Regions from separate parts of the Vreelandella sp. H-I2 genome, predicted to be linked through region 2. Evidence: predicted binding sites of a transcription regulator. Region 2 holds the regulator's gene; the other holds the start of a gene.
What was found. The regulator LexA, encoded in region 2, represses DNA repair genes until DNA is damaged. The targets are predictions, from matches to a motif close to TACTGTNTANNTANACAGTA.

Region 1 (15,715 bases), on a different contig from region 2:
ATCCTCATTCATAGTGAGTAAGCTGTATAACTCTTCACGGGTATTAGCCAGCGAAATAGATAGCTGCTCTTGTTCTTGGAAAAGTGTCGCCATCTGGGCTTGTACAAAGGTTATCGCATCTTGTACGCCACTGTCACCCGAATCCAAACGGGCATGTACATTGGACACTTCACCGCTCACTCGATGAATCTCACTCAACAGTCGTTCACGTTCGTACCAAAGTCCAGCTGCCGCCGCTCCCAATAGCGCAATAATGAATAGTAGGCATAGCCATATTGGCCATAGTTTAGTCCTTTTTCGGTGGCGCAAATGTTGCGCCGTCAGGCTTTGATCCACATCAGGCACAATACGAGAGGATGCGGTGGCGTCTGGCATAACATTTCCTCAAAGAGTCTTCGGGTCGGCACGACGGCCTATACCTCGGTACATTAATCCACAGCTGGCAACGAACTCAGGGTCATAAATATTGCGCCCATCTAATACGAGCTTAGCGTTTAATAACGAACCAAGTCGGTGCCAGTCAGGGTTCCAATAGGTCTTCCATTCCGTGACCAGCATCAATACATCGGCGCCTTCGCAGGCCAAATAGGGGTCATGCGTATATGTTTTCAGGTCTTCACGCTCGCCTACCAAGGCGTGGAGAGCAGGCACCGCGGCTGGGTCGTGTAGCTGTACCCTAGCCCCCTGCGCCCAAAGCGCTTCAAGTAATGTCAATACAGGCGCATGGTCAATGCGTGCAGTGCCGGGTTTAAACGCGGCGCCCCAAATCGCCACGGTTTTACCGGCCATTTCGCCATCAAAATGCGACCATAATTTGCGAAACAGAGTCTCTTTTTTCTGCTCATTAATGTCCATCACTTGCTCAAGCAGCGCGGAATAACGGCCACTTTGCAGTTGTACATCGGCCAAGCGTATCAAATCGCGGGAGAAGTTAGGTCCACCAAATCCACACCCAGGGTATAGATACTCAAACCCTATACGCGAATCGGCCCCCATACCCTGTCGCACATGCTCTACATCGACGCCTAGCGTGTCAGCCAAACCGGCAATTTCATTCATATAGCTAATACGGGTGGCCAGCATGCCGTTAATGGCCAGCTTGGTGAGTTCTGCAGCACGGCGAGGCATACATTGAAACACTTCACTGCGCCGATTAAAGGCGCGTAACAGCTCACGGGTTATCTGCTCTCCAGGCGCATCATCGCAACCTAATAACCGCCGGGCTGGGCGTGTAAAAGAATCCCATGCTCGGCCCTCTTCCAACGTGTCTGGAAGCGCCACACTAGTATGCTGAGCGCCCATCAGCGCGTGCAGGCGCTCGGTCTCTCCCACCGGAAACGTCGAATTATTAATGAGCACAATACCGCGCTGATCCGCGAACAGTGGATCTTCAAGCAGTTTACTGGCCGAGCTACGCTGTGCCGGCGATAACGCCAGCCAGATCACTTCAGGAATATCGGCATTTTCCAATCGTTCAAGGATTTGCAGTGTTCCGTCTGCTAAGCCTTGCTCAAGATGGGTTATTAACTGAGGTTCACTGCGTAACCAGTCTACCTTGGAGAGAACTGACCAAGGCGCATCGGAATGAGGTAACCATTGCACATGATGGCCAACCCAGGCCAGTGCAGCAGCCGCCGTCGCTGCACTTAACTCGCTACCGTAAAGTAACACCCTCATCCGTTACTCTCCCAAGTGATAGCGTGACAACATCGCTTGGAAAGCGTCTGCTGTTTGCTGCTGGCCAAAACCAGCGAGACAAAGTAATGCCTTACGAATCATAGCGAGGTCCTTTTCATGCGTTCCGACACAGGAGTGGTTAGAATGTCCATAATACTGAAGGCGCGAGTGGATGCCACCTCGCTAAAGGATGAAACCGAGTGTAATAGACAATAAATAGTGATTAGGCGCCGACATTTTATTTAATGCTCACTGACAACGGGAGTCACGACATGCAAGCGATACCACAGGATAGCACTGCTAATCACAATCAAGGCAACGTCGATGCAGCGGAAGTCGCTAAATTTGAAGCACTCGCTAGCCGCTGGTGGGACCCGCGGGGTGAATTTAAACCGCTCCATGACATCAACCCCTTGCGCCTTGATTTTATTGATGCACGGGCAGGTCTAGCGGGCAGAAAAGTGCTTGATGTAGGTTGTGGAGGCGGTATTTTGAGCGAGTCAATGACCCACCGCGGGGCTACGGTGACGGGCATTGATCTTGGTGAAGCTCCCTTAGCGGTGGCTCGGCTGCACGCAGAGGAGCGCGGCGTTAAGGTTGATTACCAGCACATCAGTGTAGAAGCCATGGCGGTTCAAAAGCCCGGCTTTTACGATGTGGTGACCTGCATGGAAATGCTTGAACACGTTCCCGATCCGGCCTCTGTCATTCGTGCCTGCAGTGCCCTTGTTCGGCCAGGTGGTTATGTATTTTTCTCTACCCTAAACCGCACCGCTAAATCCTATGCGTTTGCCATTTTAGGCGCTGAGTACGTGCTTAAGTTGCTACCACGGGGCACCCATAACTATGCGAAATTTATTCGTCCTTCTGAAATGGCAGCTTGGTCGCGTAACAGTGGTATAGAAGTGCGCGAACAAACAGGGCTTACTTATAACCCGCTAACGCGTCATTACCGTTTAGTCAGCCATGATGTCTCGGTCAATTACATGATGTACTGCCGCAAGGTGAGCGATTAAATGTCGATGCAAGCCCCCCAAGCAATACTCTTCGATCTGGATGGAACGCTGGTAGATACGGCACCGGACTTGGCCAAGGCAACCAATACATTGCGAGCCCACCATGGGCTGTCGCCGCTACCCTATGAGGTAATTCGCGGTCAAGTCTCTAACGGCGGTAGTGCGCTGGTTACTCTGGCGCTTGGGCTAGAGGTTAACTCTGCCGAGCATACGCTGGCGCGGCAGTTTCTGCTCGATGCCTATGAGCAAGCAGTAGCCGTTGATAGCCGGGTTTTCTCCCCACTGGATAGGTGGCTAAAAGAGTGGCATGGCGACCAGCGACTTTGGGGGATAGTGACCAATAAGCCACGGCGCTATACACTTCCCTTACTGGAAGCATTGGCTCTACAGCCTGGCGCACTGTTGTGCGCTGACGACCTAAGCGTAAAAAAGCCTGCCCCTGAGCCGCTCTGGGAAGCAGCCCGACGCCTGGGCGTTAAGCCCGAGCAATGCTGGTATATCGGTGATCATGTACGTGATATAGAAGCAGCAGTGGCCGCTGGAATGACCGCAGTTGCCGTTGGCTATGGCTATATTAGTGAAGCAGACAATTATCAGCAGTGGCCTGCTGATCTTTGGTTTGAAGAGTGTGAAGCACTCGTCGATGCCCTGGGCGCGTTCAAGCGTTAGGCCCTTACCGTTTCGGGCATCGACACACCCGGCAGCGTTATAAAAACAAGCGTTTATACGCGAGGCGGCTGAGCATCAAGCTTTTCACCGTTGGTGCCTGCACTATCTGGGCCCATTAACCATAAATAGGTAGGCATAATGTCTTCCGGTGTACGCAGCGTAAAGGGGTCTTCCCCAGGAAACGCCGTACGCCGCATTTGCGTACGAGTGGCACCTGGATTAAGCGAATTGACACGGATATTCGATTGGTTATCCAGCTCATCGGCTAGTACGTCTACAAAACCTTCAGTGGCAAACTTAGAAACCGAATACGCCCCCCAATACGCACGTCCTTTACGGCCCACACTTGAAGATGTGAAAATTATTGAGGCATCCTCAGACGCCTGTAACAGAGGTAACAGCGCCTGGGTCATCCAGATGGGGCCGTTGATATTAACCTGCATCACCTGCTGCCAGAGCTCTGGATTATACTGCTCAAAAGGCGTAATCCGGCCTAACAACCCTGCGTTATGCAACAGGCCATCCAAGCGGCCAAACTCTTTATCCAGCGTTTCGGCCATATCATGAAAATCTTTTAGCGTGGCGCCTTCAAAATTAAGCGGAAAAATCGCTGGCTGGGGACCACCAGCCGCTTCGATTTCATCGTAAACGCGCTCTAACTTAGCAATGGTCCGCCCTAATAGAATCACGGTTGCGCCGTGATTGGCATAGTTCAATGCTGCCGCGCGGCCAATCCCATCGCCTGCGCCGGTTACCAACACGACGCGATTTTCCAATAGGTTGGGCGCTGGTTGATAGTCGATCTTGCAGCTCATGCTGATTCCCTGAAGCAAAAATAGATCAAAAAATATTAACCCGCTGATTGGCGCAAAAAGTCATTGGCAAGGCCTGCGGCACTGCTTTGGGGGTAGTCGTCACGCACACGTTCGAGTAACTCCCGGCTGCGCTCCGCTTCACCTTTGCGCGCCTTCACCAACCCTAACTTATAGATCGCATCAGGTACTTTACTGCTACCGCTATAATCGTCAATCACCCGGCTAAAGGCTTGATCAGCTGCATCCAACTCGCCTTCTGCCGCGTACAACTCGCCCAGCCAGTAGTGGCCATTGGCCGTTAGACTGGTATCAGGATGATCGGTAACAAAGGCATCAAATGCTGCAATCGCTTCATCAAAGCGGCGTGCTTGGACATGCGCAAAAGCCGCTTGATAATCGGCTTGGGCATCTTCGCTGACATTGCGGCTTGAGGGAGCATTAACAACTTCCTCGGCGGCTTCTGGCTCAACCGCTGGAGTTGACTGTTCAATCTGCGTTGGCCCACTGCTCATCAGGCGATCTTCAATATCGAGGTACTGCTGTTGTGATTGGCGACGCAGCTGTTCCAACTGATGACGTAACTCTTCAATCTGTCCGCGCAGCTGTTGTATTTCCTGCTGATGCTCCTGCACCTGATTAAAGAGTACCAGGTTACCGCTGGATGCTTCCTGGCGCTGCGTCTGCTGATAGAAGCTGCTATTGGAAGAATCAGAAAGATCTTGAACGAGCGGCTGTTGAGCGGCGGCCGTGAGAGGCAATACGGACAGCGGGAGCACTAAGGCTCCCGCACCGCACAGCCTCTCAACGTAACGCTTGAGACTGTGATTCATGATGACTCCGTAGATAAAAACGGCGTGCGGTTAGCACGCCACCTTCATCAATAGTTAAACACAACACGACGGTTCTGTGCATAGGCGCTCTCGTCTTGGCCACTGGCTGCCGGACGCTCCTCACCATAGCTAACAACGCTCATTTGCGAAGGAGATACCCCCTGAATGTTCAGGAAGCGCTCTACCGCACCGGCACGACGCTCACCCAGCGCCATGTTGTATTCACGGGTACCGCGCTCATCCGTATGCCCGTGTAGAACCACCTGAGCATTCGGGTTGGCACGCAAATAGCGTGCATGAGCCATTACCACAGACTCATAGTCGCTCTTAATCGTATCGCGATCATAATCGAAATAAATGGTGCGCACTTCAGGGATGCGTGAATCAGCCTGCTGACCAGCGCCTGAGCCAGAAGTAGAACCATACTGACTACCTGTGCCAGTACCTGAGGTGCTAGAACCGGTAGTACTGCCATCCTGGCTACCGTACGAGTCACCGTCTTGGGTTCCGCCGGTGCTGGAACAGCCAGCGATTACCACGATAGATAGCGCTGCTGCTAATGAGCGAGCCAACGGCTTAAGTTGCATAATCAGACTCCTTGCCTGAAAACAAAAAAAACAATATTAATCAAATGAGTTGATCAATTTAAGAAGGGTGACCATGCTGGATCACGTACATCGCCTTGTGCTGATGGGAGCCTAAATGAAGAGCGGCCATCGGCAGAAACAGCACTAAGCACCCCGCTATTACCCTGTTGGGTAGCGAAGATTACCATGGTCCCGTTCGGCGCAACACTAGGAGATTCATCTCTTGTTGATTCACTTAGTACTACCAAACGGTCGCCGCTTAGATCCTGCCTTGCTACTTGATAACCACGGCTAGAGCGGTGGATCAAAAAGATCTGCTCACCGTCCGGCGAATAGCGTCCCCGGGCATTGTAGTTGCCCGTAAACGTCAGACGCTCGGCCTCGCCACCGCCCATTGAGTATTGATAAAGCTGGGGGCCTCCACTGCGGTCAGAGGTAAATAGCAAGCTTTGTCCATCCGGCGACCAAGCGGGTTCCGTATCAATGCTGTTATTGTTGGTAATGCGTTCTAATGAGCGGCTGCCGACATCCATAATATAAATTTCAGGCTGGCCATCTTTGGAAAGGGACATCGCGATACGCCGGCCATCCGGCGACCAGGCGGGTGCGCCATTGATGCCTTCGAACGAGGTCGCTTGAACACGCTGCCCTGTCGCCACATCCTGGATATAGATCGCCGGACGCTCTGTCTCAAACGAGACATAGGCGAGTTTGGTGCCATCAGGCGACCACGCCGGCGACATGATCGGCTCGTCGGAGGTCAATACCTGCTCGCTGCGGCGCCCATCGGCGTCTGCAACGTACAAGCCAAACTGCATGTTGTCACCGATACCTTGTGCCGTTACGTAAGCGATTTTAGTAGAGAAGGCACCACGAATATCAGTGATCTCTTCGAAAATTTGATCGCTAATATAATGGGCGGCACCGCGTAGGTCGTTGCCTCTCACTGTCACGGTTTCGCCGATCATGCGGCGCTGGCCGCTGATATCCATCAACTCGAACTGCAGCTGGAAACCACCCTCAGTTTGCTCAGCCCTGCCTACCACTAAATAGCGCACGTCTAACGAACGCCAGGTACCAAACTGCACATCGTCAGACTGGCTAGGCTGTTCAAACATGGCACTACGCTCTAAAGGGTCGAAGTAGCCACTACGCTCAAGGTCATCTTGCACTATCTGCGCTACATCTTCTGGCAACCCTTCTGATCCTTCGAAGGGCACTACGCCAATGGGCAGCGCCTGGTCGCTGCCACGCGTGATTTCAATGGTTAAGTTGGCACTCGCCACGCTGCTGATTAGCAGCAGCACACAGAACAGCCATACTTTGCTCAAGCTTTGCATCAGCGAACATCTCCCGGGGTAAATCGCAGATTAAACTGACGTAAATTACGCTGCTGGTCGGCTGGTAAATCTCGCAATTCACCAAACGGTGCAGCATGTTCCACAGCCTGCATCACAGACCTATCAAAAGCACTATCGCCACTTGAGGTCACAATCGACGTTGCCAATACTTCTCCTGATGGTCCTAGCCTTACTTGCAGGGTAGCACTCATCGAATCACTTGCACCGGGCGGAATCACCCACGCCTGCTCAACGGCACGGCGAACAATATTGATAAAGCTATTGGCAGCCTGCTCAGCCTGCTGGGCATTGGCAGCCGCTTCAGCCTCACCTGCCAACTGGCGCTGCATGGCCGCCTCAGCAGCTTCCGCAGCTTGGCGTTGACGCTCTGCTTCCGCTTCACGGCGCTGCTGCTCTTCCGCTTCACGTTGGCGTTGTGCTTCGGCTTCTCGCTGTCGTTGGGCTTCCTCCTGCTCACGAAGACGTTGCTCTTCGGCTTCACGCTGACGCTCGGCTTCTGCTTCTTCACGGCGTTGCTGTTCTTCGGCTTCGCGCTGGCGTTCAGCCTCTTCCTCTTCGCGACGCTGCTGTTCTTCTGCTTCACGCTGGCGCTCAGCTTCAGCTTCCTCAAGGCGTTGTTGTTCGGCAGCTTCTTGCTGGCGACGTGCTTCTTCTACTTCACGCTGGCGCTCAGCAACGGCTTGCGCTTCTGCCTCACGTTCAGCCGCCTCGGCGGCCTGCTGCTCCGCCTGCTCTGCCGCTTCTTGCGCACGGCGCTGTGCGTCTGCTTCCGCTGCCTCACGCGCGGCTTCTAGTGCTTGCGCCTCTGCTTCCGCTGCCTGCTGAGCAGCCTCTTCAGCAGCTTGTTGCTCAGCGGCTGCTTGCGCCTCACTGGCCGACGGCTCGTCTGGCGCATCGGGTTCGACAGGCGCTTCAGCAGGTGCATTCATCGCCGCCTGCTCTTCCGTTGACTGCTGGGCCTGATTGGTAAACGTCTCGGTACTTACCAAGGTGGCTTGGACAATTGAAGAGCTATCCGGTTCTGCAACTCGACTAGGCAGGCTAATCAAGCTGAACGCTACAATCGCGACGTGTACGGCTATGGCCAGAACCGTCGGCCACTTATAGCCAACATCCTGAGGATCGCGAAAGGATTTTACTGCCATGTTCGTGTTGCCCTTACCCATCTTGCGGCGGCTCAGAAAGCAGCCCTACGTTGGCTACACCGGCGCCTTGTAGTGTGCTCATCAAGACGACAATCTGACCATAGGCCACATTGCGGTCGCCACGTACCATAACCGGAGTGCCAGGACGCCGTTGCAAAATGGTCATGACGCGATCGGACATCTCTTCCAGCGTGACAGATGAAGAATCTTCTCCGAGCGTGATGAAGTAGCCCCCTTCGCTGTCAACCGAGATGATAATAGGATCATTATCTTCCTGAGTCTCAATGGGCTCGGAGGTTACCTGCGGTAACTCAACTTGTACGCCCTGGGTCAACATGGGCGCGGTGATCATAAAAACCACCAGCAGCACTAGCATAACGTCAATGAAAGGAACGACGTTAATTTCCGCCATCGGCTTGCTTTTACCACTACGATTGAACGGTCCTTGCATGGTTCTCTCCCTTAACTCACGCTCGATTTGCCGTCACGACCTTGCAGATTGCGATGCAAGATAGCGTGAAACTCTTCGGCAAAATCCTCATATTTCCCGAGCAAGCGAGAAGATGCGTTGGACAGGCGGTTATAAAAAATGACCGCCGGAATGGCTGCGAATAAGCCCATCGCTGTCGCAATTAATGCTTCTGCAATCCAAGGAGCGACCGTAGCAAGCGTGGCTTGCTGCGTCAGCGAGAGAGCCTGAAACGACCCCATAATGCCCCATACAGTGCCGAAGAGGCCGATATATGGGCTAGCGGATGCCACGGTGGCAAGAAATATTAAATGTTGGGTTAAGCGATCTTCTTCCCGTGACCATGCAACACGCATGCTGCGCTGGACACCCTCCAGAACGGTGCCTGGATCACGGGTTTTGGGCATCAAACGATTAAATTCGCGAAAACCCGCTTGAAAAATGTGCTCAGCGCCATGGCGCGGATCTTCGGCTGGGATCTCGCGGTAAAGCTCGTTCAAGTCGACACCTGACCAAAAAGATTCCTCAAATTGGTTGTACTCTTGCTTAGCGTTTCGCAGTGCAATACTACGTTGAAAAATCACTACCCAAGAGAGGATCGACCCCACCAACAGTAGCAACATCACCAGCTGCACCACGGTGCTGGCATTCATTATCAGGTGGGGAATGGACATGGCGTTATCGTTCACAGGTGCCCTCATCAATCTATTAGAGTCGGCATTGCCGACGCAATGGGTGACCTCTTGGCTAAGAGGCCCGTGTCAAACTATTAAGCGATGCTGGCCATGCTTTAGGCCGCATGCGCTCGGCGCTCAAGCAGGCTATCTCGACTGTAGCGGAGCAGAGGAGTTCCTCATCACGCCGAACTTGCTGTTCAAATGTCATCCGGCAGCGCCCCACGTCTGTGATATGCGCACTAATTTCCAACGCATCATCCAGACAGGCCGGTTTCGCGTAATGACAGGCCAAGCGGTATACCACTAGCTGCGTGCCTTCGTCTAGCAGCGTTTGTTGGTCAAAGCCCAGCTGGCGTAGCCATTCGCTCCGCGCGCGCTCCATAAACTTCAAATAGTTAACGTAGTAAACAATACCACCTGCGTCAGTATCTTCCATATAAACGCGCAGCGGCAGACGATAACCATTATTAATCGAATCACTCAAGGACGGCGCTCTCCTTCCATGTCGGTTGCCTGTTCGTGGGGTACACGTTCAAAGTGCAACCACGCCTGGCGAGTGACGACGCGCCCGCGTGGCGTGCGCATTATCAAGCCCTGCTGAATCAGATAGGGCTCAATGACATCCTCGATCGTATCGCGCTCTTCACTGATGGCAGCTGATAGCGAATCAATCCCCACCGGCCCACCATCGAATTTATCGATCATGGCCAGCAGCAATCGCCGATCCATGTGATCCAATCCGTGATGATCAACGTTGAGCATATTGAGTGCGGCGTCGGCCATGGCGACATCCACAACGCCGTTACCTTTCATCTCCGCATAGTCACGTACGCGCCGTAGCAGCCGGTTAGCGATTCGTGGCGTACCGCGTGAACGTCGGGCGACTTCAATCGCCCCTTCTTGGCTGGTTTCTACACCCAACAATCGCGCCGAGCGCGAAACAATTTCGGTCAGCTCTTCAAGGTTATAGAACTCGAGCCGCTGAACGATCCCAAACCGGTCTCGCAATGGCGAGGTCAATAATCCGGCCCGGGTGGTTGCCCCCACCAGCGTAAAGCGGGGCAAGTCCAGTTTAATAGAACGTGCCGCGGGCCCTTCGCCAATCATAATATCGAGCTGGAAATCTTCCATGGCAGGGTAAAGCACTTCCTCGACCACCGGTGACAGGCGATGAATCTCGTCGATAAAAAGTACATCTCCCGGTTCGAGATTGGTCAGCATGGCGGCTAAGTCGCCCGCGCGCTCAAGCACCGGACCAGAGGTAGATTTCATCCCTACCCCCATCTCGGTGGCAATGATATGTGCAAGGGTCGTTTTACCCAGCCCAGGAGGGCCGAATACCAGAGTGTGATCCAGGCTCTCATCGCGCAGTCGTGCGGCGCCAATAAAGATTTCCAACTGTTCGCGGACACGCGGCTGGCCAATATAGTCGTCCAGCCGCTTAGGGCGAATCGCGTAATCAAAGCGCCCCTCTCCTTGTTCAGGCTCAGCGGCGATCAGCCGATCGTGTTCTAACATAGGTGCTCTTCTTTATGGCGATTCAAAAGGTCTATTCACAAAAGTCTATCCACTATCCGCAATTTCGTACTCACACTGGTGCCTGCTTAGCCACTCATACGTTGGGTGAGCGCAGCTTTTATCAGCGCTTCGGTAGACTGATTGGGATCGATATCGGCAAGCATTTTCGACGCCTCAGTCAGTTTATACCCCAAACTAACTAGCGCGGCTTCCGCATCGGCAAGGCTATCGCGGGCAGGTACGCGGCCATTGGCGGCCTCAAGGGGCAATAGCGCGTTGCTACCATCTTCCCACTCTGGAAAACGATCACGCATTTCAATAATCAGCCGCTCGGCGGTTTTCTTACCCACCCCGGGCAGTTTAGTGAGTGCTTTACTGTCGTCGTCACGCACGCAGCGCATAAAGGCGTCTTCATCCATGCCGGACAGTATCGCAAGTGCAAGCTTAGGTCCCACGCCGTTTACTTTTATCAACGCACGAAAAAGAGCACGCTCATGCTCTCTACCAAATCCATACAGTAGGTGCGCATCGTCACGAATGGTGAGGTGTGTGAATAACGAAACTTGTTCGCCGACATTGGGTAATGCCACCAGCGTATTCATCGAGGTTTCCAGCTCATAACCAACACCATGGACGTCGATCACAATCCAGGGAGGTTGCTTTGCCATTATCTGGCCACTTAGCCGTCCAATCATAAATACGCTCATGCTGAGGTGAAAAACAATAGGGTGAAAAACAGATGTTTACTATAAAGCTACTCTGTACATGTGACCAGTTGTGTAGCGGCCGGAACAGAGGGAATTAAAGACGCCAGCGTCCGGTGGAACGTCGCCGTGCACGGGATGGCGTATCAGGCAGCCCATTGCCGCTATAGGCGTGGCCGCTATAAGCATGAGTTAGCGCAATGGCTAATGCATCAGCGGCATCGGCTTGAGGGGCGGCAGAAAGCAGCAGAATAGCCGTCACCATATGCTGAACCTGTTCTTTATCAGCCCCACCTTGACCAGTCACCGCTTGTTTGATTTGCCGCGCGGCGTACTCGGCAAGGGTTAAACCATGGTTGGCCATGCACACCAGCGCCGCCCCACGTGCTTGCCCCAGTTTCAGCGCAGAGTCGGGGTTCTTGGCCATAAATACCCGCTCGATAGCCACCTGAGAAGGACGATGCAAACCGACAACTTCGCTAAGTCCTGCATAGATTTGTGCCAATCGCTGTTCTAACGCTCCTTCAGCCGTACGAATACAGCCACTTGCCACATAGCAGGGTTTAACACCAACCATATCAATGACGCCATAGCCCGTTATCCGGGACCCTGGGTCAATGCCCAAAATACGAATGGGTGCGGCAGGCTTTTTTTCATCCATCTCGTTGGGGCTCTTGTAGGCTTTAGTCTTATAGGCTTAGACCGGAGTAACATACAAAAACACCGACGCCGTGGCGTCGGTGTTGGCTAAACGATCAAGCGTCTTATTCGGCTGCTGTTTCCGGCTTGGCTTTCTGGCGTAGACGGATATTCAAATCCTTCAACTGCTCGGGACTTACTTCGCCCGGTGCATTGGTCATTAAGCAGGCGGCACTTTGGGTTTTCGGGAAGGCGATGACTTCACGAATGGTCTTAGCACCGACCATCAACATTACCAGGCGATCCAAACCGAAGGCTAAACCGCCATGGGGAGGAGCGCCGTACTGAAGCGCATCCAGCAAGAAGCCGAATTTTTCTTGGGCTTCCTCTTCGCCAATACCCAATATCTCAAACACGGTGCTCTGCATGGTCTGATCGTGGATACGAATGGAGCCGCCGCCCAATTCGGTACCGTTGAGTACCATATCGTAAGCACGTGATAGTGCGTTCGCAGGATCCGCTTTCAGCTCTTCCGGTGTGCAAGAAGGCGCAGTGAACGGGTGGTGAAGCGGGCTAAGGCGGCCGTTGTCGTCAGCTTCAAACATCGGGAAATCGACGACCCATAGTGGCGCCCATTCCTGGGTGTAAAGCTCCAGATCTGCGCCTAACTTGACACGTAGCGCACCAATGGCTTCATTGACGATACGGGTTTTATCCGCACCGAAGAAGATAATGTCGCCGTCTTTAGCGCCCACCCGATCGAGCAACTCTTCAACGATATTTTCCATGAACTTCACGATCGGCGACTGCAGGCCCTCAAGCCCTTTAGCACGCTCGTTGACCTTGATCCACGCCAAGCCCTTGGCACCATAAATGCCGACAAACTTGGTGTATTCGTCGATCTCTTTACGCGACAGCTTGGCGCCACCGGGTACTTTCAATGCCGCGACACGACCATCATCAGCACTGGCCGGGCCAGAGAAGACTTTGAAATCGACTTGCTGCATCAGGTCGTCGACATCGGTCAATTCGAGCGGAATGCGCAGATCCGGCTTATCAGAGCCGAAACGGTCCATCGCTTCCTGCCAAGTCATGCGTGGGAATTCAGGCAATTCGGCGTTAAGCACATCTTGGAACAGCTGACGAATCATGGATTCCGTAATACCCATGATGTCGCTCTCTTCCACGAAAGACGCTTCGATATCAATCTGAGTGAACTCAGGTTGGCGATCGGCGCGCAGGTCTTCATCGCGGAAACACTTGGCAATTTGGTAATAGCGGTCAAAACCGGCCACCATCAACAGCTGCTTAAACAGCTGCGGCGACTGGGGGAGAGCAAAGAAACTGCCCGCGTGAGTACGGCTAGGTACTAGGTAATCACGGGCGCCTTCTGGGGTGGCGCGCGTGAGTACCGGTGTTTCGATATCGAGAAAGCCCTGGCTTTCCAGGTAAGCACGCACGTTGTGAGAAATGCTCGAACGCAAGCGCAGCTTCTCGATCATATCGGGACGACGAAGGTCGATGTAACGGTGCTTTAAGCGCACCTCTTCACCTACTTTGCCATGTTCATCCAGTTGGAAAGGCGGTGTAATCGCCGTATTGAGGACTTCCACCTCTTTCGCCAACACTTCAATCATACCCGTAGGCATGTTGGGATTTTGTGTACCTTCAGGACGCAGCCGTACGCGACCAGTGATACGCAGGACATACTCACTGCGGGCACGGTCGGCATTAGCGAACGCCTCGGCGGTATCAGGGTCGACCACGAATTGAGCGATGCCGTCGCGATCGCGCATGTCGAGGAAAATAACCCCACCGTGATCACGGCGACGGTGAACCCACCCGCATACCGTCACTGTTTGATCCACCAAAGTTTCGTTAAGCTGGCCGCAATAATGGCTGCGCATGTCAAATCCTGTTCTGTTACGTGGCAATTAAAATGTCGCGGGCGTCCCGACCCTGACTGCCGCAGTTATGCTGCGGCGCCTTTGTCACTGGGAGTAACGCTCTTGGGAGTAGCACTGGAATCACTTGATTTAGCAGTATCTGCAGAGGCAGTCTTACCGTCAGCGACCAAGTTCTTTTTGCTACCCGTTTTGAAATCGGTTTCGTACCAACCGCCGCCAGCCAGGCGAAAACCCGCCGCCGAGACTAACCTTTCCAACCCTTCGCTCTGGCAGGCGGGACAATCCTTCAACGGATCGGCGCTAATTTTTTGCAATTTTTCTAGGCGATGGCCACAGGCCTTGCACTCATATTCATAGATGGGCATGTTATTGGCTCCTAAAAAGCTCAACCCTGACAGATTCAGTACTGACAGACACAATCCTGGAAAACCAAGTGCTGAAAGAAAAGAACAATGGCGAACACAAACGCTGCCAGGCAACCAATATGTGGCCAGTCGGAATAAATTCCAAGGCTGCGGTTGATAAAGCGCCGCCATTATACCCTTTTGTGACCCCTGCCGAGCAAGGTTATGCAGCCTTCGGCAGTTAATGGAGAGAATAAAATGTCGCATGCCGTCATACTGGACGCCCAAAGCTTAGGCCCTGGGATAGATTTAAGCGCTATTAGGGCGTCGGTCACACACCTAGAGGTGTTTGAACAAAGTACCACCCAGCAGGCGCTTGAGCGCTTAACAAAGGCAGACATTGCGATTGTTAACAAGGTAGTGCTAGACGCTGAAACGTTGCAGCAACTGCCTAATCTCAAACTGATATGCGTGCTCGCCACGGGGCTCAACAATATCGATCTCGAAACGGCTAAAGCACAAAATATCAAGGTCAAAAACGTGGCGGCCTACGGTACCGCCAGCGTGTCACAGCATACATTGATGCTGATACTCGCCTTAGCCAACCGCCTCCCCCGCTATCAACGCGATGTCGCGGCTGGCGAATGGCAGCGCAGCGACTTTTTTTGTTTACAGGATTACCCAACGCTGCAACTGTCCGACAAACATTTGGTCATGGTGGGGCAAGGCGAACTGGGCACTGAAGTGGCGCGGTTGGCGGAAGCTTTCGGCATGTGCGTGACGTTTGCGGCCAGGCCGGGCAATGAAGCCAACGATCAGCGCCCCGCACTGGACGACCTGCTAGCCGACGCTGACGTGATTAGTTTGCACTGCCCCCTCAGTGATGCCACCAAACATTTGATTAATCGAGAGCGCTTGGCCAGGGCCAAGCCGTCCTTACTGTTGGTTAACTGCGCTCGCGGCGGGGTTATCGACGAGGTCGCTGCGCTTGAAGCGCTGCGCAGCGGCCAATTGGGCGGCTTGGGTGTTGATGTATTACCCTCAGAACCGCCTAAAGAAGGCCACCCGCTATTAGAAGCGCTCAGTGAGCCGCTCAATCTAATTGTCACGCCTCACAACGCCTGGATTACCCCCGAAGCGCGTCAGAATATTGTCAGCCTAACGGCTACTAATATCCGCGAATGGAAAAGCGTTTAAGTAGGAGATTTACCCTATCTCATGCTACCACTAGGGCTTGACCAGGCCCTAGTGAGTAGCGAAATGGCTGGGAGGACGGCAGTTATCCAGTACATCAAGTTCGACGTGGGTTACCTGCGCCCCTTCTGAGCCTTGCCATAGCCATTCGCTTAGTAGTTTG
Region 2 (15,715 bases):
ATCTTGTGTACATGTAACCTCTTTGTGCCGCTTGAATGGCCGCACCGGCGTTGAAATGGAAGCGCTTACCGCCGTCTCGGTGGCCTGTTTGACTCTGTATGATATGTGCAAAGCGGTCGATAAAGGCATGTGTATAGAAACCATTCAACTCGACAGTAAACAGGGCGGCCAGCGCGGTGATTACCAGCGCATGAGTGTGCAGGCGCCAATTGTCACTGGCGATGGTATGTCGGGAGAGGTTAGTTTAGGTGAGCGCTGTCCGTCACCCTGCGTGCGGGTTAAATTTTTGGCCGAATTGCGCGAGCGAGTAGGCGAAAGCGAAGTGTCCGTCGGTCTGGATCAGCTTACTAGCCGCGATATCAGTGGTTTGAAAGCAGCGCTGGCTGAGCGCGATGGTCGGTTTAAACTGCTTACCGACCAGCGTACGCTATGCGCCATTAACCAAGTGATGGCTAACGATGATGCACTAGTGACCGATGATGATGAGGTGGCTTTTTTTCCACCGGTCACAGGGGGCTGAGTGTGAATACTAAGATGGATATTAAGGTAGCGATTCAAGCAGCGCCTTTCTCAATGAGTTATGGGTATGACGATGCACTAGCAGGACGTAGTGATATTGGCGCAGTGGTGAGTTTTACCGGATTGGTGCGTGATTTTAACGAAACACCTGACGTGACAGGGTTAACGCTGGAGCACTATCCTGGAATGACCGAGCGCACCCTGACCGACATAGGTGAACAGGCATGGCAGCGCTGGTCGTTGCAGGCAGTGCGTATTATCCACCGGATAGGTTACCTTGGGCCGGGCGACCCGATTGTGCGCGTACTGGTTGCCAGCGCCCACCGCCGTGAAGCGTTTGAAGCCTGCGATTTTATAATGGACTTCCTAAAAACCCAGGCGCCTTTCTGGAAGAAAGAACACTCTACTAAAGGTGAGTACTGGGTTAAAGAACGCCATTCCGACCAGCAGGACGCGGCGCGCTGGGTCTAACGACTGGAGAGTTCAGGCATTTCAGCGGCCATAATTTGTAGGTGCACGCCGGGCAGATGCTGCATATGTTCTGCTAGCCAGTGAATTAGGCGAGGCTGCAACGCATGGCGCAGATCGGCAAGCGTATCAGCAGCAATTTCATCAAGCTGATCATCTAGCCAGTCGCTAAAGCTATCTTCATCCAGCGGGCTAGAACCTGAAGCGTCTAGCATCAAACGACCAATACGCGCCCAGCCCGTGGCAGTGGCTGTTACTGGCAGTGCTAGGTACAAGCTACCATGGCGGGTCGTGCTGGCGTCGCTCACTTCTAAGCCGGGATGAGGCACTACACTGTTTTGGCTGACAATACAGGGCGGCTGTGGGTATCGTGCTTCGCAGCGTAATCCATGACTATCAAAGCAGATTAGATCGCCGTTGATGGGTGTCAACGGAGCGCTAATGCCTAGCTGGCCAGCAATCGATTGATGAGCCTGCTGATGGCGGGCTTCGCCATGTACAGGCATAAGATGTTTTGGCCTAACCCACTGATAAAGCTTAATGAGTTCGTCTTGAGCGGGATGTCCGGTGGCGTGCAGCTCAGGGTGATTGAACTCGTCATAGATACTGACGCCTAGGTGCGTTAAGCGCTTTTTAAGTTGTTCAATAGGACGCTCGTTGCCTGGAATAGCTTTAGCCGAAAATATGACGTTATCGCCTGGCTGAAGATCGACAAAAGGATGACGTCCCTGAGCAAGACGCTGTAGAGCGGCGCGGGGTTCGCCCTGGCTGCCGGTAGCAATAATCACTACTTCATTGGGGGGTAAATACCCAAGGTCATGATTGGGTACCAGCGGCGGTAAATCATCCATATAGCCAAGTCCGCGGGCGACACTGACCATGCGCTCCATAGAGCGGCCCATTAAGCTAATACGGCGACCAGACTGTTGGGCTGCGCGTCCTATAGCTAGCACTCGAGCAAGGTTACTAGCAAAACAAGAAACTACCACACGGCCCTGGCAGTTGCTGAGGGTCTTTGTTAGTGCTCGAGCAACATCCCCTTCGCTGCCAGAGTGACCAGGCATAGGGGCGTTGGTGGAGTCGCCCACGACTAAATCAATGGGGGCGAGCGCTTTGAATTGGGCTGCGTTCATCGGCATGCCAATGAGGGGCTCGGGATCGAGTTTCCAGTCACCGGTATGTAAAATGCGATAACCACCGGCCATCATCATCAGCGCACAGCTTTCGGGAATTGAATGCGTTAAAAGTAAATAGCGCAGCGTGAACGGGCCACTTTCTAACGCCTCGCCCGGTTCGATGACCTGGATAGCGGCGCTGCTGAGTTGATGTTCAGCAAATTTAAGCCGTAACAGCCCTGCCGCAAGAGGGGTGGCATAAATGGGACAGTTCCACAGCGGCCATAGCCAAGCAACAGCCCCAATGTGATCTTCATGTCCATGAGTGATAAACAGTGCTTTCGGCACGATGCCCAGTGCCTTCGGTGTATCAACATTGGGCACCTGGAGCGGCGAGTCGGGGAGGTCTTGGCGAATCATCATGCCGCAGTCAACGGCAATCCAGTGATCGTCATAGCCGTATAGCGTTAGATTCATACCAATCTCACCGCATCCCCCCAGCGGCAGCATGCGCAGCGGCGGACGACGACGGGGACGAATTTGAACGCGTGGTGAATGCATTAGTTATGAAAAGCCTAAAAAGTAGTGCCTTAACTATACGGGAAGGCAGGGGCGGCTAACAATCATCCATGGCCTTCCGATACACTATGCAGTCTGGTTAACATCCTAAGCCGCTGGTTTGTAATAATTACCTTAGAAGCAAGTCAAGAGTAGCTCACATGTCTCATTATTATCGTTTAGTTGTGTCCTGTCCTGATCGGGTGGGTATTGTTGCGCGAGTATCGAGTTTCATTGCCCAGCAGGGTGGGTCCATTACTGAAGCAAGTCAGCACTCAGATTTAGAAACTGGCTGTTTTTTTATGCGTTACGAAATATTGGCGGATTCCGTGGGCATGTCGGTAGAAGCGTTACGTGTAGCATTTGAACCGGTGGCCAGCGAATTCAATATGCAGTGGTCACTGGTCGATACCCAGAAGCGACGACGAGTGGTGCTAATGGTGTCGCGAGAGTCGCACTGCTTGGTAGATCTACTTTATCGCTGGCAAGCGGGTGAGCTGGATTGCGATATTGTCGGTGTTATCTCTAACCATGACGATATGCGTTCACTGACAGAATGGTATGGCATTCCCTACCATCATGTTCCGGTTGACCCTGAAAACAAGCAGGCGTCGTTTGCGGAAGTACAGGTTGAGATTGACAATGCTCGTGCTGACTGCATCGTGTTGGCGCGTTATATGCAAATTTTGCCACCTGAATTATGCACGCGTTATGCGGGGCGAGTAATTAATATTCATCACAGTTTCTTGCCCTCGTTCGCTGGCGCTAAGCCTTATCACCAGGCTTACCAGAGGGGAGTTAAACTGATTGGAGCTACCTGCCACTACGTAACGGAGGAACTCGACGCGGGTCCTATCATCGAACAGGATATTCATCGCGTTAGTCACTGTCATACGCCCACCGATTTAGTACGCTTCGGCCGTGATGTGGAGAAAGCGGTACTCGCTCGGGGATTGCGGTGGCATTTAGAGGATCGGGTACTGGTCCATGGCAACAAAACTGTGGTGTTTAGTTAATACTTATTGAACCGAGAGGCCACCATGTCATTTGCGCAAAGTGTATTAGCGCCCTGGATGCTGCTGCTCACCTCGCTCCTCTCGTTAGGAGTTGTTGTTTGGGTAATTAGTCGGCGGCCGTGGCAGGCCTTGAGGGGAGACGTCGCGCTTCAGCACCGTTGGCTAGGCGCGACGCTGGCGGTGGTGCTGATGTGGCAGCTGCGTGCTCAGGCGGTTGATTGGCTAACGTTACATCTGGTCTTTACGGTATTGCTGACACTTGTGTTTAAGGCGCCCCTAGCGCTGATCAGTAACGTACTTATTAATATTGCTATGGTATTGATCGGTCGCAATGAGTGGATGCTGCTGGGAGCTAATATTCTTGTCACAGGAATAGTGCCTGCTGCGATCATTGGCACGGTGTGGCGGTTGGTAGATCGGCGCCTACCGGATAATCTGATGGTATTCCTATTTGTCTGCGGCTTTTTCGGCTCTGCACTGGCAACGCTGGGAGGAGGGTTAGCTGCAGTGTTGCTGATAGTCGTCGCGGGTACTGATCCTGATGCTGTCTATTTGGCTCAGGAGTATGCGCGCTTCCTACCCCTATTAATGCCATCCGAGGCGCTACTAACCGGCATGCTGCTGAGTATTCTGCTAGTTTACCATCCTGATTGGGTGGCCACTTTCAATGACCACCGCTATATCGACCTGCAGTAACGCCAGTTTTAGCCGAGCGCCTGCCCGTTACCACCGCGAATGACGCCGACGCCGACGCCTTCGATATCGAGTGACTGATAGCGCAGATCTATTTCGATTGGCGCAAAGTCGGAATTTTCTGCAAACAGGGTTACCTGATGCCCCTGGCGTTTGAAGCGTTTAACGGTCACTTCATCCTCCAGACGAGCAACCACGATCTGTCCATCACGTACCCGCTCGGTGCGGTGAACTGCCAACAAGTCACCTTCTAAGATGCCGATATCTTTCATTGATAAACCACGTACACGCAGTAGGTAGTCAGCTTTTGGTGTGAAGTATTCTGGTGGTAATGGGCAGTAGCGATCAATATGCTCGGCGGCCAGTATAGGGCTGCCTGCCGCCACTTCTCCAATCACCGGTAGGCCTGTGGGCAGCGGCTCTACATTGGAGGGTACGGTCGTGGTGGCACTATCCAGGGCTTCTTGGGGCTCTTGGTTGGGCAGGCGGATGCCGCGAGAGGTATTGCGGATAATACGAATAACCCCCTTGCGCTCAAGTGCGCGCAGGTGTTCTTCAGCCGCATTAGGAGAACGGAAGCCAAGCGCTTTAGCAATCTCGGCGCGCGTAGGAGGGTAGCCAAATTCGCCCATGGTCTTAACGATAAAATCAAAGACATGCTGTTGGCGAGCGGTTAGTGGACGCGACATACCAGACTCCATAATTTGTAAATTGATAGTGAACTGACAGTAACAAAGATAAATGTCGAATTAATCGATAAGTGGTTAAGTATACAGTATGTTCCTCTGTCCAGTATATGGCCTGTCAATCCTCATTTTCTCTACCCGGGCAATTTTAGTCATCGTTTTAAACTAAGTTTTTTCTTATGCAAGACGCCATATTTCATTAGTAAATCAAGCGTTGAGCCTGCCAAGTTTATAGAATAGTATTTTGCTATGTTTTAAACACTTGTTTCCCTGGAGAGCGCTATGGCTCAGTCTGATACGGTGACCCGTATACTCGATACCGCTGAAGTGCTGTTTGCAGAGCGTGGTTTTGCTGAAACCTCGCTGCGCAACATCACTAGTAAAGCGCGCGTCAACTTGGCGGCCGTGAACTACCATTTTGGCTCTAAGAAAGCCTTAATTCAGGCTGTGTTTTCTCGCTATCTAGATCCTTTTACAGTGCGTTTTCACACGGCACTTGATGAGCTTGAAGCCCAGCATAAAGGGCACGTTGTGCCGCTTGAAACGTTACTCGAAACAATGGCAACAACCGTTCTGGCTGTGCCGGCTGAACGCAACAGTCTCAAAGTATTCATGCGCTTACTTGGACTGGCCTACAGCCAAGCACAAGGGCATCTTCGACGCCATATTCAACAAGAGTATGGCGATGTGTTTGCCCGTTTCACGGAGCTTGTGCGTCAGGCGACACCAGACCTGCCTGACGCGGAACGCTTTTGGCGACTACACTTTATGCTTGGTACCGTGATATTTACCCTGTCAGGCCTCGATGCATTGCGAGATATCGCGGAAAAGGATTATCACGAGCAGGTCACTGTGCGGGATTTAGTAAGGCGGTTGCGTCCGGTGGTAGTTGCTGCCATGAATGCACCGTTACCTCCTGCCCTCGAAGAAGGAAAACATGCGAACGCCCAAGCTAGCTGAGCTACCTCCAACTGAAAACATCTGGCTGGAGATTGATACCACTCAACAGCTAATGCGCTGCTGGTGGGGCGCGAAAGTGCTTCATGAATACGCGATATCTTCCGGTGCCGCCGGTAATGGAGAGCAAAATGGGAGTGGTAAAACACCCCATGGTTGGCACTATGTACGAGCCGCTATTGGTGCTGATAGACCGGAAAATGCCGTTTTTCGGGGCCGACGCTGGACTGGCGAGGTATTTTCACCTGCGCTAGACGAGATTTATCCAGGGCGTGACTGGATTTTAACCCGTATTTTGTGGCTTTGCGGGTTAGAAAGGGGAGTGAACCGCGGAGGCCAGGTAGACTCGCAACGGCGCTATATCTACCTGCACGGTACGCCACCTGATCAGCCGATGGGTGTTGCTGCTTCCCATGGCTGTATCCGTTTACGTAACAGTGATTTGCTGACTATCTTTTCGTTAGCAGTGCCGGGTACCCCGGTTTGGTTGCATGGCGGTCGGCAGTGTTTTGACTAACCAGGCTGTGACTGACAGTAACAACCGTTAATGTGTCTCAGATTTTGACTCTGCTAGACGATCGTCTAGAATCATCGCCCCTTTTAATGGACCTATCACGATGACTCAACCGTTAGGCCCGGTCATGCTGGACCTTGAAGGCCCTAAATTGACGGCTGCAGAAAAGCGCTTACTACTTGAACCGACGGTAGGGGGCGTTATTTTATTTGCCCGTAATGTCGAGAATGGCTATCAGGTTCGCCAACTCTGCAGCGATATTCGCCGTGTGCGTGCTGATTTACTGCTGGCAGTCGATCAAGAGGGCGGACGCGTTCAGCGTATTAAAGAAGGGTTGACCCGTCTTCCTGCCATGGCGCGCATTGGCGAGCGCTATCGCGACAATCCCGAAGATGGCTTGTCGTTAGCAAAAGATGCTGGGTGGTTATTGGGAATGGAAATGGCCGCCTGCGGGTTGGACTTAAGTTTTGCTCCCGTACTGGATGTTGAAAGCGGTGTCTCAAGTGTTATTGGTGATCGTAGTTTTAGCAGTGATCCCCAGCACGTGGCGCAATTGGGCAGCGCGTTTGTTCAGGGCCTACACGATGCAGGTATGGCGGCGGTGGGTAAGCACTTCCCTGGCCACGGTGGGGTAGCCGCAGACTCTCACGTCGCACTGCCGGTGGATGATCGTCCGCTAGAGGTTATTAAACGGCATGACCTGATACCCTTTGCCCAGCTAGCCACACAGCTAGAAGGCGTAATGCCTGCGCATGTGATTTACAGTGCTTTCGATAAGCGCCCGGCAGGCTTTTCGCCTAATTGGCTCGGTATGTTGCGCGAATCGCTGGGGTTCAAAGGCTGTGTGTTTTCCGACGACTTAAGCATGGCGGGCGCCCACGAAGCGGGCGATCCTAAAGCGCGCGCTCAAGCGGCGCTAGCGGCAGGCTGCGATATGCTGTTGGTATGTAATGATCGTGCTGCCGCGCTTGAAGTGATGCTGGCGTGCCAGGGTATAGATACCAAACGTCCCGCTAAACTGCGCTATAGCCGTGCGCGGCCTGATTTAGACGCGCTGAGTGCGCTGGGCCGTTGGCGCCGTGCTCACGCTAAGTTGGAAGCGCTGGCGAACCAGTCAAACCCCAGCGCTATTTAGCCACGTATTGTAGCAAATACAGTTTATAACCCGCCCTGGAGTTGGTAGATGTCAAAGTTGGATAAAGAGGCGTTAGAATCGCTAGACTCAATGCGTGAGTTGATGGATAACGCCGACTGTTTAATTTCTCAACAAGAGGTAGAACTTGCTCTTGATCGCATGGCGGAAGCAATCACTCGTGATTTAGGCGATAAACTGCCGGTTTTTTATTGTGTAATGAATGGTGGCTTGATTACGACAGGGCATTTGCTCACCCGTTTAGGCTTCCCGCTGGAAGTGGACTATCTACATGCCACGCGTTACCGCAATGAATTCCGTGGGGGTGAGCTTTTTTGGCGTGTTTCTCCAGAAGTACCCATGGCAGGCCGCCATGTGGTAATCGTTGACGATATCCTGGACGAAGGCGCGACACTGGCGGCCATTTTGGCTTACTGTGAAGAAGCCCAAGCCGCCAGCGTCACCACGGCTGTATTGGTCGATAAACAACACGATCGCAAAGCAGTGCCCGGCTTGAAAGCCGACTATTGCAGCTTGAAAGTCGCCGATCGTTATGTGTTCGGCTTTGGCATGGATTACAAAGGTTACTGGCGCAACGCACCGGGTATTTTTGCGCCGAAAGGCATGTAATCACACAGTGACTTATCGTATTAGCGGGGCGAAAAGCGCCTCGCTAAACCGGTCTCGGCAATCATTCGCGTAGAGATCTCCTCCACCGAAAAGCGTGTCGCATCGATAAAGGGAATATGCATGGTGCGGTAAAGCGATTCAGCCTGTTCCACTTCTTGAAGGCATTGATCCATCGAACTGTAGCGGCTATTGGGGCGTCTTTCATTGCGAATCGCCGACAAGCGCCGTGCATCAATCGTTAAGCCAAACAGTTTTTGACGATGAGGCACAAGTGCCTTGGGCAGCTTCAGCATTCCGTCTTCATCTAGATCATCTTCCGTCAGCGGATAATTGGCCGCCCGAATGCCAAACTGAAGTGCCAAATAGAGCGAGGTGGGTGTTTTGCCGCAGCGTGAGACGCCCACCAGGATGATATCCGCTTTATCATATTGATGGGTGCGGGCGCCGTCATCGTTATCAAGCGCGAAGTGAACGGAGTGAATACGGTCCATATAAACGTCATCACTACCAATCGAATGAGTACGCCCCACGCTGTAGGAAGAGTGAGTGTCCAGCTCCTGTTCTAAAGGCTCTAGGAAAGTCGAAAAAATATCGACTTTGAAACCGGATGCCTGACGAATGACGTTGCGAATCTGCTGGTCGACAATGGTGTCAATGATAATAGGACGATGCCCGTCGCGGTCGGCCGTTGATTCAATGATCGCTGCTAACGCCTGAGCTTTTTCCAGCGTATCGATATAGGGCTTGGTCTGCATGTCGATTTCGACATCGCTGAACTGGGCCAGTAGGCTGCGCCCTAAACTTTCCGCCGTGATGCCGGTGCCATCTGAAATAAAAAAAGCCGTACGTTTCATGACAAAATCCAGTGATGATGAATGCGTCTATTGTGGGCCGAGCCTTTTGCCAGCACAACGTGGCATAGCAATTTACTGCGGCAACTTCGTCAGCGCGATACACATTTGGTGAAAGGTGTGCGCACCTGACTACATAACCAGCCCAAAAAGCCCTGCTGTTGTAAAAATCCTCCACTCTCTTCGCTATTAGACCAATGGCGAATAGTGGGGCGTGGTGCTAGGGTGTCTTGATTAATTATCCATGGCCCATGGTCTTATCGACTATGCATAGTTTTGGTAACTATGTCAGCGGCTGTGCCGGTGTCTATGAGCGAGGGGGTTACGTGGAAGAGTATATTCTGTGGTTCGATCAGTTGGGCATGTCGGACGTCGAACGCGTGGGTGGCAAAAATGCCTCGCTGGGTGAAATGATTTCCAATCTTTCAGGTGTTGGAGTGACGGTTCCTGGCGGCTTTGCTACCACTGCTCACGCTTATCGCGAATTTCTCTCCCATGAAGGGCTAAATGAACGTATCAACGCTACTCTTGCTCGTCTGGATGTAGATGATGTGAAAGCCCTGGCCGAAGCAGGGCGCAACATTCGCCAATGGGTTATCGATACCCCGCTTCCCCCCACGTTTGAAGCAGCCTTGCGTGAGGCTTATGGCCAACTTCAACAACAGCACCCGCAACTGAAAGTAGCCGTACGCAGCTCAGCCACCGCGGAAGACCTCCCTGACGCCTCCTTCGCGGGTCAGCAGGAGACCTTCCTGAATATTGAAGGCTTTGACAATATCAAGCGTGCAGTGCACGAGGTTTTTGCCTCGCTGTTTAATGATCGTGCAATCTCTTACCGTGTGCACCGCGGCTATGCCCACGAAAATGTCGCCTTGTCGGCAGGCGTGCAAAAAATGGTGCGCTCAGAGACCGGCGCGGCCGGCGTTATGTTTACTCTGGACACCGAATCTGGTTTCAAAGATGCCGTTTTTGTCACTGGCTCTTGGGGCTTGGGCGAAACCGTGGTACAGGGCGCAGTTAATCCCGACGAGTTCTACGTGCACAAGCCGACACTGGCGGCGGGCCGCCCTGCGGTGTTGCGCCGTAATTTGGGTTCCAAGCTGATCAAGATGGTTTATGGCCAAGATGCCAGCGCCGGTAAATCGGTTGAAACCGTCGATGTGCCCCATGCCGACCGCGGCCGCTTCTGTATCAACGATCAGCAAGTGATGGATCTGGCCCGTCAGGCAATGACTATCGAACAGCACTACCAGCGGCCCATGGATATCGAGTGGGCGCTGGATGGTGATGACGGTGAGCTGTATATTGTTCAGGCACGTCCTGAAACGGTGGTCTCTCAGCAGGAAGGGGGCAAGCTTGAGCGCTTCCAGCTACGCGAAAAGGGTCGCACATTGATTACCGGACGGGCAATTGGCCAACGCATTGGCCGGGGTACCGTTAAGGTAGTGTTAAGTCCGGATGATATGGACAAGATCCATGACGGCGATATCCTGGTCACTGACATGACCGACCCGGATTGGGAGCCGATCATGAAACGTGCTTCTGCGATTGTCACTAATCGAGGCGGGCGCACCTGTCATGCGGCCATTATCGCCCGCGAGTTGGGCATTCCTGCGGTAGTGGGTTGTGGCGATGCCACCACTCAACTACAAGATGGGATCGACGTGACGGTGTCTTGCGCGGAAGGCGATGCCGGCAATGTCTATGAAGGCCTTCTGGAGTTTGATTGTAAAGTCTCCAGTGTTGATGCCATGCCAGAAATCCCTTTCAAAATTATGATGAATGTGGGCAATCCTGATCGCGCCTTTGGGTTTGCCAGCTTGCCTCATGCGGGTGTTGGTTTGGCACGCCTTGAGTTTATTATTAACCGCATGATTGGCGTCCATCCAAAGGCGCTGTTGGAGTACGATACGTTGCCTGTGGATTTACAGCAGGTAATCGATTTACGTACCGCAGGTTATGCCGATCCAGTCAGTTTTTATGTGGATAAGCTGGTAGAAGGCATCTCTACTCTGGCGGCCGCATTCCACCCTCAGCGTGTGATCGTGCGTTTGTCAGATTTTAAGTCAAACGAATACGAAAATTTGATTGGCGGTAAGCTTTATGAGCCGGGTGAAGAAAATCCAATGCTGGGTTTCCGGGGAGCGTCACGCTACATTTCTGAGGCGTTCCGGCCCTGCTTTGAACTCGAGTGCCGAGCGCTCAAGCGGGTGCGCGAAGAGATGGGCTTCGAGAACATCGAAATTATGGTGCCTTTCGTACGCACAACCGATGAAGCGCGTGAAGTGGTAGAACTGTTGGCGGCGAACGGCCTGGAGCGCGGTGGCCCGACAGGGCTTAAAGTCATAATGATGTGCGAACTGCCTGCTAACGCACTACTAGCTGATGAGTTCCTTGAGTATTTTGACGGTTTCTCGATCGGCTCAAATGACTTGACCCAGTTAACACTAGGTTTGGATCGTGACTCAGGTATCGTGGCGCATCTGTTTGACGAGCGTAATGGGGCGGTTAAAAAGCTGCTTGCGATGGCCATTCAGGCGTGTAAAGCAAAAGGCAAATATGTGGGTATTTGCGGGCAGGGTCCGTCAGACCATCCAGATTTAGCGAAATGGCTGATGGAGCAGGGCATTGACTCTGTCTCACTTAACCCCGATGCGGTGTTGGAAACGTGGTTTATGCTCGCAGGACAAAAAATCGAGTAATCGCGTTCACCTTCAGTGATCGCTGTGCGCCCGGCCATTGTGCCGGGCGTTGCTGTTTTTATAGGCTACCCTTTGTGAGTGGTTTTTTTTATTTAACTTAACGTGGAGAGCGCTGAGATGTCCCCAAAAGCGGCTAAGTTCGCGCTACCTGTTCTGCTTGTGGCGCCGTTATATAGTTGGGGGTTTAGCTATGAGACTCCTGCCATTTCCCCAGAAAGTGAATCTGGCTATGAAGAGAAACCCGGTTGGGAGGCTGAGTCGTTTGCAGTGGCTGCTGCCAATCCGCTAGCGACCGATGCTGGTTACCAAGTGCTGAAAGCCGGCGGTAATGCTATTGATGCGACCATTGCGGTGCAAATGGTACTGAATTTGGTAGAGCCCCAGTCTAGCGGTATCGGAGGTGGGGCTTTTTTAATGCACTACGACGGCAGCGAAGTGCGCGCTTATGATGGCCGTGAAACTGCTCCCCAAGGCGTTAGTGGTGAGTTGTTTCTGGAAGATGGCGAGCCGCTTGAGTTTAACGAGGCGGTTGCTAGTGGTCTTTCCGTCGGTGTGCCAGGCACGCTGCGTATGCTTGAAAAAGCTCACGCAGAGCATGGTGAGTTGGCCTGGAAAGAGTTGTTTACGCCTGCCATTACCTTGGCCGAGGAGGGGTTTGCCGTTAGTAATCGGCTGCATACTAGCTTGGAGAGCGATGAGTATCTGCGCCGGGATCCACTCGCAAGCCAGTTTTATTACAACGATGAAGGTGAGCCGATCGCGGTTGGAGAAACGCTTAAAAACCCGGCCTTGGCAGAAGTCTTTCGCCGCGTGGCAGCCAAAGGCAGTTCCGCTTTATACGAGGGTTCCGTCGCAGAGGATATTGTCGAGCGGGTTCAGAACCATCCCGAGCGCCCAGGTAGTCTGACGCTTGATGATATAAATGGCTACGAGGCGCTTGACCGAGAACCGTTGTGCACCCCTTGGCAACAGTGGGAAGTGTGCGGTTTCCCGCCACCCTCGTCGGGTCATCTCACCGTTATGCAGATATTGGGTATGCTTGATCAACAGCCGCTGCTTGAAGCCCCGTTGGATAATGGCGCCCCAAGCAGCACCTGGTTGCACCAGTTTCTTGAAGCCTCGCGTCTGGCATTTGCCGACCGTGGACGTTACATCGCCGATCCCGACTTTGTCGATGCTCCGGGCGGCGATTGGTCATTGATGCTGGCCCCTGAATACCTTGAAAAGCGTAGCGAACTCATTGGTGAACTGAGCATGGGGGATAGCGTTGAACCGGGCAACCCCGGTGAGCTTGCGGTTAGTTGGGCCAGCCAGCCGAATCAGCCTGAATACGGCACTAGCCATATCAGCATTGTTGATGAAGACGGCAACGCGGTGTCAATGACCACTACCATTGAGCAGGCGTTTGGTTCACGCATTCTCTCGGATGGTGGGACAGGCTTGGCAGGTGGTTTCCTGCTTAATAATGAGCTAACCGACTTTTCATTCATGCCTGAAGTGGATGGTGACCCCGTGGCGAATCGGGTCGAACCCGGTAAGCGCCCGCGTTCCAGCATGAGCCCGACCCTCGTGTTCGATCAAGAAAGCGGAGAGCTAGTCGCCAGCTTGGGCTCGCCGGGAGGCGCGGCGATTATTCATTACACGGCCCGTACGCTCGTAGCGATGCGCGATTGGGGTTTGAATGCGCAGGAAGCATTGAACCTTCCCCATGCCATTACGCTGGGCGGAGAAGTATATGTTGAGGAAGGCCGTTTTCCTGAGGCAACCCAAGAGGCGCTGCGTGAGCGAGGACACACGGTTAGCGAACGGGAGCTAACCAGTGGACTTCAAGCAATTATGCGCCTTGATGATGGCACTCTGTTTGGTGGCGCTGATCCTCGCCGTGAAGGCGTGGTCATGGGTGACTAGAAATTCGCTTTATTGGCGAAGCCAGTTGCGCAGCTTCACCAGCATTAGCGCCCCGTCGCTTAACTCCCGACGGTCGTGAATAAGCGCTGTTAAACGATCTGGGTAGTCGGTGATGATTGCATCGACACCCAGGTCAATTAACGCCGACATTCTGGCACGGTCGTTGACTGTCCAAGCGTGTATTTCGTAGCCATACAGTCTTGCCAGGCGAATTTCTCCTTGCGTTATTCGATTGTGTCGAAGGCCCAATGCATCAAAGCCGCGACGATTCAGCGTGCCGGGCAAAATGAGCTGTGCCAGTAGCGTGACACGCAGCTCTGGTGCTCGAGCATTAATATGCTCAAGTAACAATGGCGACATGGTGGCCATGCGGGTGTCTAGCAGGGCGTTGGGGAAGCCACAGTTGGCATAGCCATCGAAGGCGTTATGCTGGGTCGCCCAACAGCGATATCGCACGTCGCTTTCGGCGTCTAGGGTATCCATTACTGCGTTGGCTAACGTTTGTTCCTGCCCTGGTAACGGTTTGATATCAATCATTAATCCCGCTTTTCCTCTAACGCGTTCGAGCGCTTCATCGAGGCCAGGAATGGCTTCGTTTTGGAAAGCATCGCCAAACCAGCTGCCCACGTCGAACTGGCTGAGTTGTTCTCTGGTTAGCTCGCCAAACTCACGGTTGTCGCCAGTTAGCCGCGCCATGCTGCGGTCGTGGTAAAGCATCACTTGCTGGTCACTGCTCAAGCGTACGTCTATTTCTATGTAGTGAGCACCATCGATCAGTGACTGCTCCAGCGCGGCAAGGGTGTTTTCTGGAGCCACCATGGAGCTTCCTCGATGGGCGATCACTGCAACGTTGTCACGAATTTCAAAGCTATTCAGAATCCACCACGCTTGTAAGCCGGCGAAAACCAGCACGCTGAGCTCAACCGCCCAGGCAAGTCGTCCTGCGTTAGTATCTTCCGGTGGAGCCGCTGGACGTGGTTCTTGATGAGCTAGCTGCATATACAAACAGGCAGAAAGCAGGGCATTGGCGGCAATACCAATAAACGTAATGGCGAGCGTTACCAGCACATAGCCCAGTAAATAGGTCAACATCGCCGGAATCAGCACTGCATTATGTTCGGGTAGCCACCACAGTAGGGGCGTGAACAGGCGGTCGAATAGCAGAGTGATCAGCAGTGGAAGGCTGATAATAATCAGCAGCAAGAGCAAAACCGCTGCCCCAATAGAGCGCCGCCAGCCGCGCGTTAAACTAACGCTGCGCTTGAGTGCCTGCCATGGGCTGCAGCTTTCCAGTGCTACCAAGGGCAGCGCAAGTAGCCAGCGTAAATAGAGCCATGAAGCTGCCCATATCCAGGCGATGACAAGTGGTAAGGCGCAGCCTATGAAATACCATAGGACGGGGGGGCGTACATGCTGTAAATAGTAGGGGTCAATACCCCCTAACCACCCATCATATAACCAAGCGAGCGCTGCCATGAAGGGCGCAAGCAGCAATAAGTGTATGCCTACCTGAAGAAACACCAAGCCCGCCAGAGCAGGTAGTCGTCGAGTGCTCAACCAGAGTGCTTCAAGGGCTAAGCGATAGTGGTTGTCACGTGGTCTGACGGCGACTTGCAGCATGCCCGCCTGCTGCCAGTAAATAATTACAAATGTGAGTCCAAGCCCTACCAACATGCCCAGCAATCCTAATGGGCTAAACAGTAAGGTAATCAGCTCATCATTAGTGACGACGGTACGGTTGAGTTGAGCAAGCAGCCCGCGAACTACCCAGGTGACCGCTGGCAGCAGCAAGGCTGAGGCGAGCAAGGTGAAAAACAGGTGGTAGGCGATCAGGGGTCGAAGATGATCGCGCAGCGTTCGTAGTAAGGCAGAGCCAAGATAGGTCAAAGGCTGCATCGTCATTAAACGGTAAGAGTGAAGCACCAGGGTGGCAGTTACCGCCACACCTGGCAAGGGGCTCTTTTAA

Region 1: ruvA (Holliday junction branch migration protein RuvA) is a predicted target of LexA. The motif match lies at 11,522-11,541, and genes of this name have one in related genera.

What each region holds. Positions count from the first base shown of each region.
Region 1 covers NZ_JBRAMC010000003.1:396,765-412,479, reverse strand. The annotation lists gene ACUVOF_RS09900 (hypothetical protein) at 1-375, opposite strand, end outside; gene ACUVOF_RS09895 (nucleotide sugar dehydrogenase) at 385-1,677, opposite strand; gene ubiG (bifunctional 2-polyprenyl-6-hydroxyphenol methylase/3-demethylubiquinol 3-O-methyltransferase UbiG) at 1,950-2,693, shown strand; gene ACUVOF_RS09885 (HAD-IA family hydrolase) at 2,694-3,362, shown strand; gene ACUVOF_RS09880 (YciK family oxidoreductase) at 3,416-4,177, opposite strand; gene ybgF (tol-pal system protein YbgF) at 4,213-5,007, opposite strand; gene pal (peptidoglycan-associated lipoprotein Pal) at 5,055-5,594, opposite strand; gene tolB (Tol-Pal system beta propeller repeat protein TolB) at 5,648-6,934, opposite strand; gene tolA (cell envelope integrity protein TolA) at 6,934-8,100, opposite strand; gene tolR (protein TolR) at 8,114-8,551, opposite strand; gene tolQ (protein TolQ) at 8,563-9,258, opposite strand; gene ybgC (tol-pal system-associated acyl-CoA thioesterase) at 9,317-9,730, opposite strand; gene ruvB (Holliday junction branch migration DNA helicase RuvB) at 9,727-10,764, opposite strand; gene ruvA (Holliday junction branch migration protein RuvA) at 10,851-11,459, opposite strand; gene ruvC (crossover junction endodeoxyribonuclease RuvC) at 11,566-12,129, opposite strand; gene aspS (aspartate--tRNA ligase) at 12,233-14,014, opposite strand; gene ACUVOF_RS09820 (FmdB family zinc ribbon protein) at 14,080-14,379, opposite strand; gene ACUVOF_RS09815 (D-2-hydroxyacid dehydrogenase) at 14,617-15,555, shown strand; gene ACUVOF_RS09810 (acylphosphatase) at 15,604-15,715, opposite strand, start outside.
Region 2 covers NZ_JBRAMC010000007.1:30,918-46,632, reverse strand. The annotation lists gene moaC (cyclic pyranopterin monophosphate synthase MoaC) at 1-520, shown strand, start outside; gene moaE (molybdopterin synthase catalytic subunit MoaE) at 535-990, shown strand; gene ACUVOF_RS17050 (ribonuclease J) at 987-2,579, opposite strand; gene purU (formyltetrahydrofolate deformylase) at 2,822-3,676, shown strand; gene ACUVOF_RS17040 (energy-coupling factor ABC transporter permease) at 3,701-4,372, shown strand; gene lexA (transcriptional repressor LexA) at 4,381-5,058, opposite strand; gene ACUVOF_RS17030 (TetR/AcrR family transcriptional regulator) at 5,338-6,015, shown strand; gene ACUVOF_RS17025 (L,D-transpeptidase family protein) at 5,993-6,529, shown strand; gene nagZ (beta-N-acetylhexosaminidase) at 6,630-7,661, shown strand; gene ACUVOF_RS17015 (hypoxanthine-guanine phosphoribosyltransferase) at 7,710-8,288, shown strand; gene ppsR (posphoenolpyruvate synthetase regulatory kinase/phosphorylase PpsR) at 8,309-9,142, opposite strand; gene ppsA (phosphoenolpyruvate synthase) at 9,466-11,841, shown strand; gene ggt (gamma-glutamyltransferase) at 11,959-13,749, shown strand; gene ACUVOF_RS16995 (glycerophosphodiester phosphodiesterase family protein) at 13,759-15,702, opposite strand.